4 regions of the Alcanivorax sp. HI0007 genome follow, and region 1 is predicted to be linked to each of the others. Evidence: predicted binding sites of a transcription regulator. Region 1 holds the regulator's gene; each other region holds the start of a gene.

Region 1 (4,197 bases):
CCGCTGATGATGGTGAGTTTCATGGCTGCACCGCGCCTCTGCCATACACCACACGCAGGCATCCACGGTCAGCAGAGGAGGGGCGGTGGCTCTGACGCATAATGCCCGAAAGCTTGATGGGTAATGTCATGATGCCAGTCGCAGCTCCGCTTCGGATTCCACGGCAGTGTGATACAGGTGGTGATTGTCCTTGCTGAGTCGCAGCTCGGCACGGTAGTCGTCGTCGTTGAACAGGGAGGCCAGGTGGCTGAGGGTTTTCAGGTGCTGTTCCGGGTTTTCCTGGGGAACAAGCAACACAAACACAAGATCCACGGGGCGACCGTCAACGGCATCAAAATCGATGGGAGTGGACAGTTTCAGCAGCAGCCCGATGGGTTGCTGGCAGTGACCGAGACGACAGTGAGGAATGGCGATGCCTTCGCCGATGCCCGTGGAGCCCAGCTTTTCCCGGGCTACCAGGGCGTCGAAGACCTCCTGTTCGTTGAGGCTGTCGCAGCCGGCCGCAGCCAGCTGCGCAACCTGGTCCAGCAGCTGTTTCTTGCTGCTGGCCTGCACCTGATTATGGGTGCGTGCTTCGGTGAGTAGTTCGCGAACTCGCATAATTGTCGCTTTGGGGTCAGTGGCCGTGCTTGTGGCTGACGGCCTTTTCCTTGTGTTTGAGAATCTGGCGGTCGAGCTTGTCCGTCAGCTTGTCGATGGCAGCGTACATGTCCACTGCCTCAGCGGTGGCGAAGACGTCAGCCCCGGAGATATGGATAGTGGATTCCGCCTTGTGGGTCTTGGGTTCCGGGGAAAGAATCACCTGGACACTGGTAATCTGGTCGAAATGCCGTTCAAGACGGGAAAACTTGTCTCCCACATAGGCTCGCAAAGCGTCGGTAATTTCCAGGTGATGACCGCTGATATTAATTTGCATGTCTGGCTCCTTTACCTGCTCTTGGGCCGTCCCGGCGCCTACACCAAACGCTTGCGGGCGCTGGATGACGGTATTCTCATCGCCTCTCTGTACTTGGCGACTGTCCGGCGCGCCACGTTGATTCCCTGCTCATTCAGCAAGCTTGCCAGCTTGTTGTCGCTGAGCGGCTTGCGGGGATTCTCGGCAGCGACCAGCTTCTTAATAATGGCACGAATAGCGGTGGAGGAACACTCACCGCCGCCGTCTGTTCCCACGTGACTTGAGAAGAAATATTTCAGCTCAAAGACGCCGCGGGGTGTCATCATGTATTTCTGGTTGGTGACCCGACTAATGGTCGATTCGTGCATCTCGACGGCATCGGCAATGTCGGCCAGAACCAGGGGTTTCATGGCCTCCTCCCCATAATCGAAGAAGTCTTGCTGGACTTCAACAATACGGGTGGCCACCTTCAACAGGGTGTCGTGGCGGCTTTGCAGGCTCTTGATGAACCACTTGGCCTCCTGCACGCAGTTGCGCAGGTACTGACCATCCTCTCCCCCGGCTTTGCGGGCCATGGCGGCGTACTGCTGCTGCAGGTTGACCTTGGGCAGCACCTCCTCGTTCAGGCTCACCTGCCAGTGGCCCTGGTGCTGGCGCACGATCACGTCCGGGACCGCGTAATCCACCTGGCTTTCCCCGATCTGCTCACCGGGGGCAGGATCCAGAGTGCGCAGCAGGGAGAGGGCATCAAGCAGATTTTCCTCGCTGATCTGCAGGACCCGCCGCAGGGCGGCATAGTCGTGTTTTTCCAGTAGCTCCAGATGCCCCAGCAGGGCCAGGGCATACTCCAGGAAGGGTGTGTCCGAGGGCAGTTGGCGCAGCTGCACGCGCAGGCAGTCGGCCAGATCGAGACTGGCCACGCCCACCGGATCAAATTGCTGCAGGCGATGCTGCACCGCCAGTACCTCATCGGCTTCCAGTTCATCGCCTTCGGTGAGCAGGTCCTCCTGAGCATTCATCATCGCCACGATGTCGTCCACGGACACGGTCAGGTAGCCGCGATCGTCCAGGGATTCGATGATGGTCATGGCGATAATGCGGTCCACATCGCTCATGGGAGTCAGGTTCAGTTGCCAGAGCAGGTGGTCCTGCAGGTTGCCGGCCACACTATGGCGTTGCTGCCAGTCGTCGGCATCGTCGGGAAGGGCGGTGGAGGCGCTGCTGGTCTGGCCGGAATAGACATCGTCCCATTCCGTTTCAATGCCCGGTTCGTCGTCCACGAACTCTTCCAGGGCATCTTCCCGTTCGGTATCCAGCTCCTGCTCGTCCTGACGCTCTTCGTCAGTGTCAGGCAGGGATTCGTCGCCAAAATCGTCAGCCAGCTCCAGCAACGGATTGCTTTCTACTGCCTGCTGAATTTCTTGGCGCAGGTCCAGCGTGGACAGCTGCAAAAGGCGAATGGCCTGCTGCAGCTGCGGTGTCATGGTCAGCTGCTGGCCGATTTGTAGTTGTAGGCTTGGCTTCATACTGCTCAGGCTGATTGGTCCCCAAAACCCGAGAATAACAGCCTATCTATGAGGCAAGCAATATTTGTGCCAATGGTGGTTCTGTGCTATGGAGCGGAGTTGACAGTTGATAGTGGACAGTTGACAGCTACGCGATAAAGGCTCTTGGTTCAGAAAACCATTTGAGGCCGCGCCCAAGCTTTAAACGCGGCCTCATACATTGCAGATGAAGACAGGATTTCCCGCGACAGCTGTCAACTGTCCTCTATCAACTGTCAATTTGTTTACAGTCTAAAGTCGGCACCCAAGTACACATCCCGCACCTGTTGGTTGCCCAGAATGGTGTCTGCATCGCCGGAGGCGATGATATGGCCGGCGCTGACGATGTAGGCGGTATCGCAGATATCCAGCGTTTCACGCACGTTGTGGTCAGTGATCAGTACACCAATACCGCGCTCTTTCAGGTGGCGAATGATGCCCTTGATGTCGTTCACGGAAATCGGGTCCACGCCGGCGAAAGGCTCATCCAGCAGAATGAAATCCGGGTCCGTGGCCAGGCCGCGGGCAATTTCCGCCCGGCGCCGTTCGCCGCCGGACAGGCTCATGCCCAGGGAATCGCGAATGTGGGTGATATGGAATTCCTTGAGCAGGCTTTCCATGCGCTCGTGACGTTCCGCCTTGCTGAGATCCTTGCGGGTTTCCAGGATCGCCATGATGTTCTCTTCCACGGTCAGGCGGCGGAAGATGCTGGCTTCCTGGGGCAGGTAGCCGATGCCGCGCTGGGCGCGACCATGCATGGGCAGATGGGTGATGTCCGCGTCGTTGATGTCGATGCGCCCGGCATCGGCTTCCACCAGGCCTACGATCATGTAGAAGCAGGTGGTCTTGCCGGCGCCGTTGGGCCCAAGCAGGCCGACGATCTGGCCGGCTTCCACGTCCAGGGACACATCTTCGATGACCCGGCGGCCCTTGTAGCTTTTTGCCAGGTGATGGGCGCGTAAATGGCTCATGGGGTGTTTGGCTCCGCCTCGGGGGAGGGCGCCACAGGCGCCTCGCCGTTTGCATTGTCGTCTGCCGGTGGGGCTTGTTCGGTGCCAGGTGTCTGGTTCTCGGCGGGGATCACCAGTCTCACTCGCTTGTCGCCTTCACTGCTGGCGTCGACTCGCTTGGAGTCCAGGCTGTATTCCACCCGGGCGCCCTCGAAAGTGTTGCCAAGATGTTCAATGTAGGCATCACCGGTGAGCACCAGGGTGCGTTTGCGGATGTCGTAGACCAGGTTGTTGGCGTGGGCCTGCAGGTCCTTGCCTTCTTGCATGCGTACCGGGGTGCCTGAGGCCTCCACGCGAGTCAGTTCGCCATTACGGGTAAACAGGCGCATTTCATCGGCAAACAGTTTGCGCTTGCCCTGTATCAGCTCCACATTGCCGCGATACAGGCCGCTGCCAGCGTCCTGCTCAAAGCGCCCGGAATCAGCGGTGACAGACACGGGCATTTGCCCAGGCGCCGCCAACGCCGTCACCGGCAGGGCAGCGGCAAGGGCGATGGTTCTAAGAAGCCGGTGCGTCAAACTCACTCTTTACTCCTTTTTCAAGGGTCAGGATGCCCTTGTCGAGATCGGCCTCCAGCGCTCCCGCGCGGGTGGTGCCGGATTCAAATTCCAGGTCCACATTGTCGGGAGAGCTGGCGATGTTGGTGTCGCTGTAAAAGCGCAGCTCCTGGGTATCCAGGGTAATCTTCTGTTGCTGGTTCCGGGCTTTCACGTCGCCGGAAAATACGATCAGGTCGCCATTTTCCTTG
Region 2 (4,197 bases), on a different contig from region 1:
TCACATCAAGAATCCGTGCGGTGTTATCCGCTCGCTCAACGAAGGTGCCCAGACGCAGGAAGTTGAAGGTATCACTGCGCATCAAGGTGCCGTAGGTCGCCCCACGAAACAGGTGAGAGCGGTTTTTCACCCACTCGAAAAACGCCGTTTCTCCGTAATCCTGCAAGCCGGTTTGATGGATATCCTTCAGCTCGATCCAGGTACTGTTCACGCTCTCCCACATCTCCGCGGTAATCTTGCCGCGCACCGCATGGGCACAGCTTCTGGCCTGCCGCAGGCACTGGTAGATACTGGAAGGGTTATCCTCGTCCAGGGTAAAGAAATACAGCAGGTTGCCGATGGTCACGTTGCCATAGCGGCTTTTGTAGCGTTCTCCGGACCCGGTAATCGCCAGCGGCGCCATCAACTCTGATTCCAGATCCACCGCAAAGCGGATCAGCGACAGGTTCCAGACCACGTCCAGCATCCGCGCGGTATTTTCCGCCCGCTCGAAATAACGGGACAACCAGTACAGGTCAGAAGCAGTACGACTCAGCATGGCTCTCTCTCCTCCAGCACCCAGGTATCCTTGGTGCCGCCGCCCTGGGAGGAATTCACAACCAGGCATCCCTCTTTCATGGCCACACGGGTCAAGCCACCGGGGACAACCCGGGTTTCGTTCCCGCTGAGCACAAAGGGACGCAAGTCGATATGGCGGGGAGCGATGCCTTCATTGACAAAAATCGGGCAGGTCGAGAGTGACAGTGTCGGTTGGGCAATATAGTTATCCGGGTTTGCCAGCAACCGGTCCCGGAAGTGAGCGATTTCATCCCGGGTGGCCGCCGGCCCCACCAGCATTCCATAGCCACCGGCCCCATGGACCTCCTTGACGACCAGCTCCGGGAGATTGGCGAGAACGTGTTTCAGTTCATCCTTGCGGCGGCACTGCCATGTGGGCACGTTGGCCAGGATCGGTTCTTCATCCAGATAGAAGCGAATCATGGCTGGCACATAGGGATAAATGGACTTGTCATCCCCTACCCCGGTACCCACCGCATTGGCCAGAACCACCCTTCCCTCTCGATACACGGACAGCAAGCCGGGCACACCGAGCATGGAATCCTGACGAAATGCCAGAGGGTCCAGGTAGGCATCGTCAACCCGCCGATAAATCACATCCACCCGCTGGGAGCCCGCGGTCGTCCGCATGAAGACGCAGCCTTCCTTCACGAACAGGTCGGCTCCCTCAACCAGTTCGATCCCCATTTGCTGCGCCAGAAAGGCATGCTCGAAATAGGCGCTGTTGTAACGCCCCGGGGTCAGCAATACCACCGTGGGGTTACTGTGACGGGCGCTCTGCTGCAAGGTTTCCAGCAGTAACGAGGGGTAATGATCAACCGGTGCCACCATCTGTCTGGCAAACAGTTCCGGGAAAAGCCGCATCATCATGCGACGGTTTTCGATCATGTAACTGACCCCGGAAGGGGTACGGAGGTTATCCTCGAGCACGTACCAGGCACCCTCGCCATCGCGGATCAGATCAACACCGCTGATTTGCGAATAAACCTGATTGGGAAGATCCACATCCTGCATGCAGGGCTGGTATTGGGCATTGCCGAATACCTGCTCAGCCGGCAGGTGACCTTCCTTGATGATGCGTTGATCGTGGTAAATATCGTGCAGAAACAGATTCAGCGCCTGGACCCGTTGTATCACCCCGCGCTCCAGCTTCTGCCATTCGGAGGCCGGAATGACCCGAGGCAAGGTATCAAAGGGGATCAACCGTTCCGTGCCACTATCCTCACCGTACACATTGAATGTAATGCCCACTCGGTGGAACTGAAGCTCCGCTTCCCTGCGCTTTCTTTCCAGGCTTTGGCCGTCCTGTTGCAACAGCCAGTCGTGGTACTGCGTATAATGCGTCCGAATACCTCGGCCCGGGGCAATCATCTCATCAAAACCGGCAACGGCCGGCAACGTTAATGACCGCATGGCACTTTCCTTCTCTCAAGAAAGGCTTTGCGCCTTCCATGAAAGTTATTGAGCAAGTCCCATGCCAGAAAATCGCTCAACAGACCGGTCAGCGACCCCACTCCAGAGCCGCCCTGCTTCATAATGAAGCACCGGTTTCGACAAGCACGGATCAGTATGTCCAAAATAGCGCACAGGACGGGAACCGGCAGAGAGAGGCTACATGGAGCAGGTTGATACCGTGATCGTCGGTGCCGGCGTCGTCGGCCTGGCGATCGCCCGTGAACTGGCCCCTTCAAGGTCGGTGGTACTGCTTGAGCAGGAACGACACTTTGGCGAACACCTCTCTTCCCGCAACAGCGAGGTCATCCACGCCGGTCTCTACTACCCACCGGACTCTCTGAAAGCCCGCCTGTGCCTGCGCGGCAATGCCCTGCTATATCGGTACTGCCAGGAACAAAACATTCCCTACCGGCAGTGCGGCAAGCTGGTCGTCGCCAATGAAGGGCAACAGGACACGCTGGTGCAACTGCACCAGAACGCTCTGAACAGCGGCGCCACCGGCCTGCATCCATGTAGCCAGCAGTGGTTGGGTCGCCAGGAACCCTGGCTCCATGCCTGCGAGGCGCTGCTCAGTGAACATAGCGGGATTGTCGACAGTCACGCCCTGATGCAATGTCTTGCCGCGCAGGCGCAGGCACATCATGCCCTGCTCTGCTATCGCCACCGGGTGCGCCGGATTGATTGCCATCAGGCGCATTTCCTGCTGCTGGTAGACAGTGACGAGGGGCCCTTCGAGTTACAGTGCCGGCATCTCATCAATGCCGCCGGCCTGGGTGCCGTACCACTGCTGCAGCACTGCCATGGGTTCCCCGCAGACGGCATTCCCGAGCAACGGCTGGCCCGGGGGAACTACTTTTCACTGGCGGGCCGCAGCCCGACACAACGGCTGGTTTATCCTTTGCCGGAAAGCGATGGACTGGGCATTCACCTTACCGTGGACCTGGCCGGCAACGCCCGCTTCGGCCCGGATGTGGAATGGATCGCGCAGCGGGATTATCAAGTCAACGCGTCACGGCGACCGCAGTTCGAAAACGCCATACGTCGTTACTGGCCGTCCTTTGCCCCCCAGAGACTTTCCCCCGCCTATGCCGGTATCCGCCCCAAGTTATTCGTCAACGGAGCGCCCTGGCGGGATTTCCTGATACAGGATGAAAAGGAACACGGCATCAAAGGCATGATCAATCTGCTGGGAATAGAGTCCCCCGGCCTGACAGCAGCACTGGCCATTGCGGAAGACATCGCCAGTCAGGGTTAAATATATGCAGGGTGCCACTGAGTCCAAGGCGAACTGCACCATATGGCGTTTCAGTGGTGCAGTTCGCCCTGGGCTCAGTGCACCCTACGCTCAGCGGAAATTGAGAGCGATATCAGTGATGACGTCCCATTACCCTTCCCGCCAAACGCGTCACCCAGCTAGCAGGTAATACCCGCACCAAAGAGACCATGACTCGATACAAGGCCCCGGGAACCACCACTGCTTTTCCACTGGCCAGCGCCTCCAGCCCGGCCCGTGCCACTACGTCCACAGGCATCATGGCTTTTTCCAGATCCGGGTCCATCCGCTCACGGGCGATGGACGAAAACTCGGTGCGGGTGCCGCCGGGGGACAGTGCCGTCACCACAATGCCCGCTGGTTTGAGTTCTTCGTGGAGAGCACGGCTCAGATGCAGCACACAGGCCTTGCTGGCTGCATAGGTGGCCATGCCCGGGATCGGAAACCAGGCAGACACCGAGCTCACATTGAGCACCCAGCCCTGGCCCCGTTGCGCCATGGGCGCGGCAAACCGCTGAGTCAGCACCAGCAGGCTCCGTACATTGACATCGATCATGCCCAGCTGATCCGCCACCGGCAGCGACAACAGCGGTTTCTGGAAACCAAAGCCGGCATTGTTGATGAGAATATCCACCTGCCGCCCGGCGGCCTGCGTCTGTGCAAACACCGCTTCGGCTGCTTGCGGATCAGACAGATCAGCCGTAATCACATCAACGGTGACCGATGCCAGCTCCGCGGCAAGGGAATCGAGTCGCTCAGTGCGCCGCGCTACCAGAATCAGATTGCAGCCCACCGCAGCCAGCTGCCTAGCCATTTCCTCACCAATGCCGCTGGATGCACCGGTAATCAGCGCCGTTTTACCCTTGAAGATCTGCATGGAGTGCCCCCGATATGCCAAATAGGGTCCGTCA
Region 3 (4,197 bases), on a different contig from region 1:
CCCGGGCTTAACGGGGGCGGCAACGGCAGGCTGCCGCGCTGGCGCAGGGCTTCGTCGGCGCTGGCGTCCGGCAGGCCATCCACCTGCAGTACCTGACAGCTCAGGTTGTCATCACTGCCACTGGCCAGGGCCGCTTCCACCAGGCTGCGGGCGGCCACCTCCGGCTGGCCACTGGCGCGGACGATGCCCTGCATGCGGGAACGTGACAGGAAACCGTGGACCCCATCACTGGTGAGCAGGAACACATCGCCCACCTGCAAGTCGCTGCTGCTGTAGTCCACATCCAGGCGGGTATCGCCGCCCATCACCCGCGTAAGCACCTGACGGTTGTCACCGATGATACGGCTGTGGTCCCGGGTCAGGCATTCCAGTCGCTCATTGCGTAGCCGCCAGATGCGGGAATCCCCCACCTGAAACAGATGCGCCGTGCGTGAGCGAAGAATCAGCAATGACAGGGTGCAAAGGTGGCTCTCGCCGGCCATGGTCTGACGGCAGAGCCAGCGATTGAGCGCTTCCAGCACCCGCTGTGCAGAGCGCGGCACACTCCACAGCGCTGGCGTTGCGTAGTAATCATTGATGAATCCCAGTACGCAGGACTCCGCGGCCTCCCGGGCGGCACCGGCACTGGACAGGCCATCGGCCAGGGCGGCCACAATACCCTTGGTACGTAACAGTGGGCCCTCGGGGATCTGCATGGCCAGGGCATCCTGGTTATGCAGCTTGGGCCCCGGATCGCTGTATTGGCCGATGCGAACCTGCGGGTGCAGGTCCGGTTCGACGGTGGCTTCCGGAGCGGTAGCGGTGGCGCTGGCTACATCCATGATCAAAACTCCTGTGTATGACGTGGCGGAGAGACTCAGCCCACCTCAATAAGCTGAACGTCGCCTTTTTCGTCGATTTCCGCAATATGCCCCTTGGGTTCATCCAGAAACTGCACGGCGGCCAGGGCCACGGCTGCGCTGGCGGCAATCACCAGGAAGAAGGTGGACGGATCCACAAAGGTCAGCACGGTCAGGAAGATCACGGCGCCGGCATTGCCGTAGGCACCCACCATACCGGCGATCTGACCGGTAAGGCGGCGCTTGATCAGCGGCACGGTGGCAAACACGGCCCCCTCGCCAGCCTGCACAAAGAAGGAGCAGCACATGGTCGCAATCACCGCCAGGGCAATGGGCCAGCTGCTGCCGATCTGGCTCATCAGGCCGTAACCCACCATCAGCCCGCAGAGCAGGATCGCCAGGGATTTTTTGCGCCCGAACTTGTCGGAGACCCAGCCGCCACCGGGACGAGCGACCAGGTTCATAAAGGCATAGCCGGAGGCCAGCAGACCGGCGGTGACCGCGCTCAGGCTGAAGGTATCGGTAAAGAACAGCGGCAGCATGGACACCACTGCCAACTCGGAGCCAAAGGTCACCATGTAGGCCAGATCCAGAATCGCCACCTGCTTGAAACTGTAGCGGTCGTGTTCAGGAACCCCTTCCTTGAGGTGATCACGGTTGACCCGCCAGGCCTGACCGAGCTGTATCACGGCCAGGCTGATAATCAGTGCTGCCAACAGTAACTGGGTGGTCTGGCCAAATAGATTCAGGTTGGTGGGGCCCAGGCGCCAGACGATGACGAGCAGGGCAATGTACAGCGGCAGGCTCATGGCCAGATAAAAGAACAGGTCCTTCTTGCTGCTCACTTCCAGGGCGCTGGCTTTCTTCGGCTTGAAGTAGGACGCCCCCTGGGGCGTGTTGCGTGCCCGCCACAGGAAAAAGGTGCCATAGAGGAAGGCCACGGCACCGGTGGTGGCAATGGCCCAGCGCCAGCCGTTTTCGCCGCCATAGAGGAGAGCCAGGGAAGGCAGGGTAATCGCCGCGGCAGCGGAGCCGAAGTTGCCCCAGCCCCCATAAACGCCTTCCGCGAGGCCCACTTCCCGGGCCGGAAACCACTCGCTGATCAGGCGGATGCCCACCACGAAGCCGGCCCCCACAAACCCCATCAGCAGACGGGTGACTGCCAGCTGTTCATAGCTGGTGGAAAGTGCGAAGGCCCAGCAGGGGAGCGCGGCCAGCATCAACAGTGAGCCAAACACCAGTCGGGGACCGAAGCGGTCCACCAGTGAGCCGATGATCACCCGTGCAGGAATGGTCAGGGCCACGTTAAGTATCAGCAACGCTTTTATCTGGTCCGGGCTCAAATCGAAGGCTTCCCGAAGGTGCCCCATTAATGGCGCATGGGAAAACCAGACAACAAAGGTAATAAAGAACGCCAGCCAGCTCAGGTGCAACAGGCGGATACGCGGCGCGGACAGGTTCAACAGATTCAGCTTTTGATCGCTCATGACTTCTCCATGCATGGGCGGTTAACGACGGGCTGATCTGAGCAACTCCTGTGCCACCTTGGTAAGTGACTGTTTTCAATAAAATAAAATGAAATGCAGCCGCAATAAGACAATCCCTGTGCGCAAATGCGGAGCGTTTTTGTGCCATGTCGGTGCACGGAAAAATGCATTTTTCTCGTGCATGAACGCATTAAAAGAAAGCAGTTTTTTTGGATTTATTGCCAGAAAAAACCAATAAATCTATTGGAAACATGGGGTTATCAAGTTGGCACAGGGCTTGCTCAGTGGTGAGTGTCAGTCATGCACCGCGAGGGTGAGCCTTATGGCAAAGCAACAACTTCTACTTATTGGCCACGGCATGGTGGGTCAACGTTATCTGGAGTCCCTGGTAGCCCAGGGTGGCCGCGAGCACTTCGACATTACTGTATTGTGCGCGGAGCCACTGCCGGCCTATGACCGCGTGGGACTAACCGGCTATTTCTCCGGCAAGACTGCCGATGACCTGTCGCTGGTGCCGGAAGGTTTCTTTGATCAGCACAACATCACGCTGAAGCTCAATACCAAGGCGGACGTCATTGATCGTGTCGCTCGTACGGTGACCACCCATACCGGCGAGACACTGGGTTACGACAAGTTGGTGCTGGCCACCGGTTCCTATCCGTTTGTGCCGCCGATTCCCGGTAACGACCGGGACAACTGTTTCGTCTACCGCACCATTGAGGATCTGGATGCCATTATCGCCGCCAGTAAGGATGGCAAGGTCGGCACGGTGGTGGGGGGTGGCCTGTTGGGTCTGGAAGCGGCAAAAGCCCTTCATGATCTGGGTCTGCAAACCCATGTGGTGGAGTTCGCGCCGCGCCTGATGGCCGTGCAGGTGGACGACTTTGGGGGTGGCCTGCTCAAGGACAAGATCCAGGAGCTGGGTGTCACTGTGCACACCAACACCGGAACCCGGGATATTGTCGACGGGGAAAGCTGCAAACATCGAATGAATTTCGGTGAAGACAGACATCTGGAAACCGATGTGATTGTGTTCTCTGCCGGGATTCGTCCCCATGACGAACTGGGTCGCGCCTGTGAACTGGACATCGGCGAGCGAGGCGGGATTGTGGTGAACAACCACTGTGTCACCTCCGATGACAACATCTATGCCATCGGTGAGGTGGCGCTGTGGGAAGGGCGCATCTTCGGCCTGGTGGCACCGGGTTACCAGATGGCGGAGATCGCGGCCGAACATCTGATGGGCAAGCAGGAAAAACAGTTCCTCGGTGCGGACATGAGCACCAAGTTGAAACTGATGGGCGTGGATGTGGCGTCCATTGGTGATGCCCATGGCAATACCCCCGGTTCGCGCAGCACCGTGTTCATGGATCAGACCGCCGGCATCTACAAGAAGGCGGTGATCAGTGAGTGCGGCAAGAAACTGCTCGGTGCGGTACTGGTGGGGGATGCCAACGACTACGGTAACCTGTTGCAGCTTTGTCTGAATGAGATGGACCTGCCCGGTGACCCTGCCGCCCTGGTGGCGCCGGTCTCTGATGGTGCGCCGTTGCTGGGGGCCGATGCCCTGCCTGACAGCGCCCAGATCTGTTCCTGTAACAACGTCTCCAAAGGTGATCTGTGCGCGGCCATTGATGGCGGTGCCATGACCGTTGGTGACCTGAAATCCTGCACCAAGGCCTCCGCCACCTGTGGCGGTTGTTCGGCACTGGTGAAACAGGTACTGGACAGCGAACTGGAAAAACGCGGTGTGGAAGTGAACAACCACCTGTGCGAACACTTCCCGTATTCCCGTCAGGAAATCTATCACCTGGTGCGAGTCGGTCAGATCACCACCTTTGACGAACTGTTGGAAAAACACGGTAGCGGTG
Region 4 (4,197 bases), on a different contig from region 1:
CCCGACTTGGGGAGCGCTGGGCCGAGCTGGTTGAATTGCCATTTATGGTGCTGGCCAGTTTTCTGGTGGCCCGCTGGCTGGTGCAGCGATTTAGGTTGGTGACGGTGATGCAGTGTATTGGCACTGGCCTGCCGGCTCTTTTGATGATGCTGAGCGCCGAGTTGGCGGTGACACTGGCTCAAGAGCAGGGCCTGGACGACTATCTGGCCGGACGCGACCCGGTATCTGGCATTGCCTATCTCTTCTCTTTGCTACTGTTTGCGGCCATGCCGTTGCTGGTACGCCAGCAGGCAGTGAACCGGCCCTAAAACCGCACCTTCCCCAACGGCACCAGCAACACCGCCGCCCCGATCAGCGCCGCCGCTGCCCCCAACAGCCCGGGCGCAAAACTCCCGCTAGTTTCCAGCAGCCGTGCCGTCACGACCGGCCCCAAGATCTGTCCGACGCCATAGCAGGCCGTCAGTGCGCCCAGGGCGGCGCTGGCAGCGTGGGGTGCCAGTTGCCGGCCGCAGTACATGCTCAGGGCGACCACGGCGGTGAAAGTGCCGCCCACCAGCAGGCCGCTGATGACCAGCCCGGTGAGGCCGGGCAGCCAGGCGGGGGCGCTGACGCCCAGGGCTTGGACCACCAGCGCGGTCATCAGGGCGTTACGTTCGCTGGTGTGGCTGGCCAGTTTGCCCCACAGCAGGTTGGCGGGCACGGCGGCCAGGCCCACGGCCAGCCAGGTATAGAAGGCGGCGCTGTCCAGGCCGGGCAGTTGGGCTTTGGCGATCACCGGCAGGTATGTGGTGCTGGTGATGTAGCCGAACCCGGCCAGGGTGTAGCTGCCGATCAGAAAGCCCAGGGCGGAGCGGTTTACCGGCGCCCGTTCATGTTGGCTGTGTTTGGCGTGGGGCAGGGCGGGGATGCGACGCAGCAGGGGCAGCAGGATCAGGGCCAGCGCCCCGCAGGCCAGCCACATGGTGGCGTAGCTGCCGCGCAGGCTTTCTATAAGGGCAACGGTGAGGGCGGCGATGCTGATGCCCAGGCCGATGCCCGCATAGTGAATATTGCCCAGCCGGGCTCGCAGATGATTGGGCATGGCGCCCAGCACCAGGGCGGAACCGTTGACCATGATGATGGCGCTGGCCACCCCGGCCAGAAAGCGGTTGATGGCCCAGGGGGTGAAGGTGGTGCTCAGGCCCATGAGCAGGCTGGTGATCACACTTGCCCACAGGGCCAGCCAGAACGCGGTGCGGGCCCGGTGGGCGGGTACTGCCATGGCGAGCATGGCACCGGCCAGGTAGCCGCCGTAGTTGATGGCCGCCAGGTAGCCGCCGCTGATGGCGGTGAGGGAGGTCTCGGCGATCATGTCGGGCAGGGCCGGGGTGAACAGGAAGCGGCCAATGCCCAGGGCAATCACCAGACTGAAGGCGCCGGCGATGGCGGTGAGCAGGTGATCTCGTTCTGTGGTCATCAACACGATTCCGTTTTGTCTGCTGCTAGGGCTGGTGCCATTCGCCTGCAGGCAGGCTCCTACTGTGTCTTTAGCGATTGTGGATCTGTGCCACCACCGCAATGGAGCGCGCAGCCTAACAGGCTGTGCCGTGTTCGGCTTCATCATTCGAATGATGTTCATTATTCATCGCAGTGATAAATGCGGCCTTGGTCGAAGGCAGTGCGTGTTTTTTTCACCAGGGCAGGGCAAAACGCGGGGTTTTTGGCGAAGACAATGAGCGGCACCGAAACCGTGATGCATTTTGGTGAGAAAGCCCTGACTCACAACAGTGCCTGCTGAGCGAAAACCGGGCGTTGATGTGGAGTCGGTTTGTGCCTGATATCGCTAACCCCATGAAAAATCAGTCTTTTAAAAACTGGCACAGCATTTGCCTTAACACAGGGTAAGCACAACCACTGCGTTGTGCGCGAGATAACCATCTGTGTGGTCAACGGCGACCGCACTCCGATGCGAGCAAAGGCGCTCAAAGATTCCTGCCAATGGTGGCGGGACGCTTTGAGCGCTTTTTTTATGCCTGTAAAAAACGGGCAGAAGAGGGAAGGATGATGAAAGGTTTCAAGAAAACATTTCGTGGTGTGCTGGCTGCGATGACACTGGGCCTGTCAGCCACGTCCGTGGCGGACGATGCGGTGGGCTGGCCGGAAAAGGCCGACCTGAAGTTCGGCTTTATCAAGTTGACGGATATGGCCCCGCTGGCCATCGCCTACGAGAAAGGCTACTTCGAGGAAGAAGGCCTGTTCGTGACCCTGGAAGCCCAGGCTAACTGGAAGGTGTTGCTGGACCGGGTGATCGACGGTCAGCTGGATGGGGCTCACATGCTGGCCGGGCAGCCGCTGGGGGCGACCATCGGCTACGGGACCGAAGCCCATATTATTACTGCCTTCAGCATGGACCTGAACGGCAACGGCATCACCGTTTCCAATTCCGTCTGGGAAGAAATGAAAAAGCATATTCCCAGCAAGGATGGCAAACCGGTGCATCCGATCAAGGCCGATGCCCTTAAACCGGTGGTAGAGCAATACAAGGCCGACGGTAAGTCTTTCAAAATGGGCATGGTGTTTCCGGTGTCCACCCATAACTACGAGCTGCGTTACTGGCTCGCCGCCGGTGGTCTGAACCCGGGCTACTATGCGCCGCACAAGGGCGATACCAGCGGCCAGTTGCAGGCGGATGTGTTGCTGTCGGTGACGCCGCCACCGCAAATGCCCGCCACCCTGGAAGCCGGCACCATTCATGGCTATTGCGTGGGTGAGCCCTGGAACCAGCAGGCCGTGTTCAAGGGCATCGGTGTGCCGGTGATTACCGATTACGAAATCTGGAAAAACAATCCGGAAAAAGTCTTCGGGGTCAGCAAGTCCTGGGCGGAGGAATACCCCAACACCCATATCCGCGTGGTCAAGGCGATGATCCGTGCCGCCAAGTGGCTGGACGAGAACGACAACGCCAATCGTCCGGAAGCGGTGAAGATCCTTTCCCAGCCGAACTATGTGGGGGCGGATTATGACGTGATCGCCAACTCCATGACCGGCACCTTCGAATACGAAAAAGGCGACAAGCGTGAGGTGCCGGATTTCAATGTGTTCTTCCGCTACAACGCTACCTATCCGTTCTACTCCGATGCGATCTGGTACCTGACACAGATGCGCCGTTGGGGCCAGATCAGCGAGTCCAAACCGGATAGCTGGTACATGGATATCGCCAAGAAAGTCTATCGCCCGGACATCTATGCCCAAGCGGCCAAGTCACTGATCGCCGAAGGCAAAATCCCTGCGGACGAATTCCCGGATTTCGCCACCGAAGATGGTTTCAAACCACCGCAAAAAGGCTTTATCGACAACATCAGCTATGACGGTCGCAAGCCGAACGAGTATCTGGCGAAGTTTCCGATCGGTCTGAAAGAGGGCGACGCGCTTTAAGCGCTCGCCACCTGAGGAGAAGCAATCATGGTGACCCTGACTTTCCCAACCTGGATGGAACCCTACCGTGCATTGGCTACCGGCAAGATGACCGGTGACCAGTGGCAGGCCCTGCTTCGTCAGTTGATATGGCCGGTGATGGGGATCGCGATCTTCCTGTTGCTCTGGCAACTGGCCGCTCAGCGGATCGACACCTCGCTGGGCCAGTTCCCTGGACCGGTTGATGTCTGGGAGCAGGCAGGGTCTCTGGTGGATGAACATCAGGCGTCCCGTGCCAAGGAAGTGGCGTTTCACGAACGCCAGGAAAAGTACATTGCCGCCCGGTTGCAGCAGCAGCCGGAGTGGGAGCCGGTTTACCGGGATTACACCGGTGCGCCGACCTTCTTTGATCAGATCGGAACCAGCCTGATCACGGTGATGAGTGGCTTCCTGCTGGCGTCATTGATTGCCATTCCTCTGGGCATCGTGATCGGTTTGAGCAGTACTGCCTACGCGGCCATGAATCCACTGATTCAGCTGTTCAAACCGGTCTCGCCGCTGGCCTGGCTGCCGCTGGTGACCATGGTAGTGAGCGCGGTGTATGTGACGGATGATCCGATGGTGGCCAAGTCCTTCCTGACATCCATGTTCACGGTGTCATTGTGCTGTCTGTGGCCCACATTGATGAATACCTCAGTGGGTGTGACATCGGTTAGCCAGGATCTGGTCAACGTGTCCAAAGTGCTACGTCTCAATGCACTGAGCCATGTCCGCAAGATCGTACTGCCTTCGGCATTGCCGATG

The links. Region 1 encodes sigma-54, which starts transcription at its own class of promoters, with help from an activator protein. Its sites were predicted from a motif close to TGGCACNNNNNTTGCTNT; they were not measured.
Region 2: the regulator sigma-54 is predicted to act here: its motif matches at 2,021-2,038, upstream of A3714_RS06125 (circularly permuted type 2 ATP-grasp protein).
Region 3: the regulator sigma-54 is predicted to act here: its motif matches at 2,593-2,610, upstream of nirB (nitrite reductase large subunit NirB).
Region 4: the regulator sigma-54 is predicted to act here: its motif matches at 1,855-1,872, upstream of A3714_RS14800 (CmpA/NrtA family ABC transporter substrate-binding protein).

The regions. Positions count from the first base shown of each region.
Region 1 covers NZ_LWEJ01000171.1:52,155-56,351, reverse strand. Annotated here, with positions in the region: gene rapZ (RNase adapter RapZ) at 1-23, opposite strand, end outside; gene ptsN (PTS IIA-like nitrogen regulatory protein PtsN) at 127-600, opposite strand; gene hpf (ribosome hibernation-promoting factor, HPF/YfiA family) at 617-916, opposite strand; gene A3714_RS09575 (RNA polymerase factor sigma-54) at 955-2,421, opposite strand; gene lptB (LPS export ABC transporter ATP-binding protein) at 2,685-3,410, opposite strand; gene lptA (lipopolysaccharide transport periplasmic protein LptA) at 3,407-3,973, opposite strand; gene lptC (LPS export ABC transporter periplasmic protein LptC) at 3,948-4,197, opposite strand, start outside.
Region 2 covers NZ_LWEJ01000097.1:60,700-64,896, forward strand. Annotated here, with positions in the region: gene A3714_RS06120 (alpha-E domain-containing protein) at 1-538, opposite strand, end outside; gene A3714_RS06125 (circularly permuted type 2 ATP-grasp protein) at 532-1,971, opposite strand; gene A3714_RS06130 (NAD(P)/FAD-dependent oxidoreductase) at 2,174-3,268, shown strand; gene A3714_RS06135 (SDR family oxidoreductase) at 3,381-4,163, opposite strand.
Region 3 covers NZ_LWEJ01000114.1:11,943-16,139, forward strand. Annotated here, with positions in the region: gene A3714_RS06500 (bifunctional protein-serine/threonine kinase/phosphatase) at 1-821, opposite strand, end outside; gene A3714_RS06505 (NarK family nitrate/nitrite MFS transporter) at 857-2,326, opposite strand; gene nirB (nitrite reductase large subunit NirB) at 2,649-4,197, shown strand, end outside.
Region 4 covers NZ_LWEJ01000257.1:54,807-59,003, reverse strand. Annotated here, with positions in the region: gene A3714_RS14810 (hypothetical protein) at 1-308, shown strand, start outside; gene A3714_RS14805 (YbfB/YjiJ family MFS transporter) at 305-1,456, opposite strand; gene A3714_RS14800 (CmpA/NrtA family ABC transporter substrate-binding protein) at 2,041-3,414, shown strand; gene A3714_RS14795 (ABC transporter permease) at 3,442-4,197, shown strand, end outside.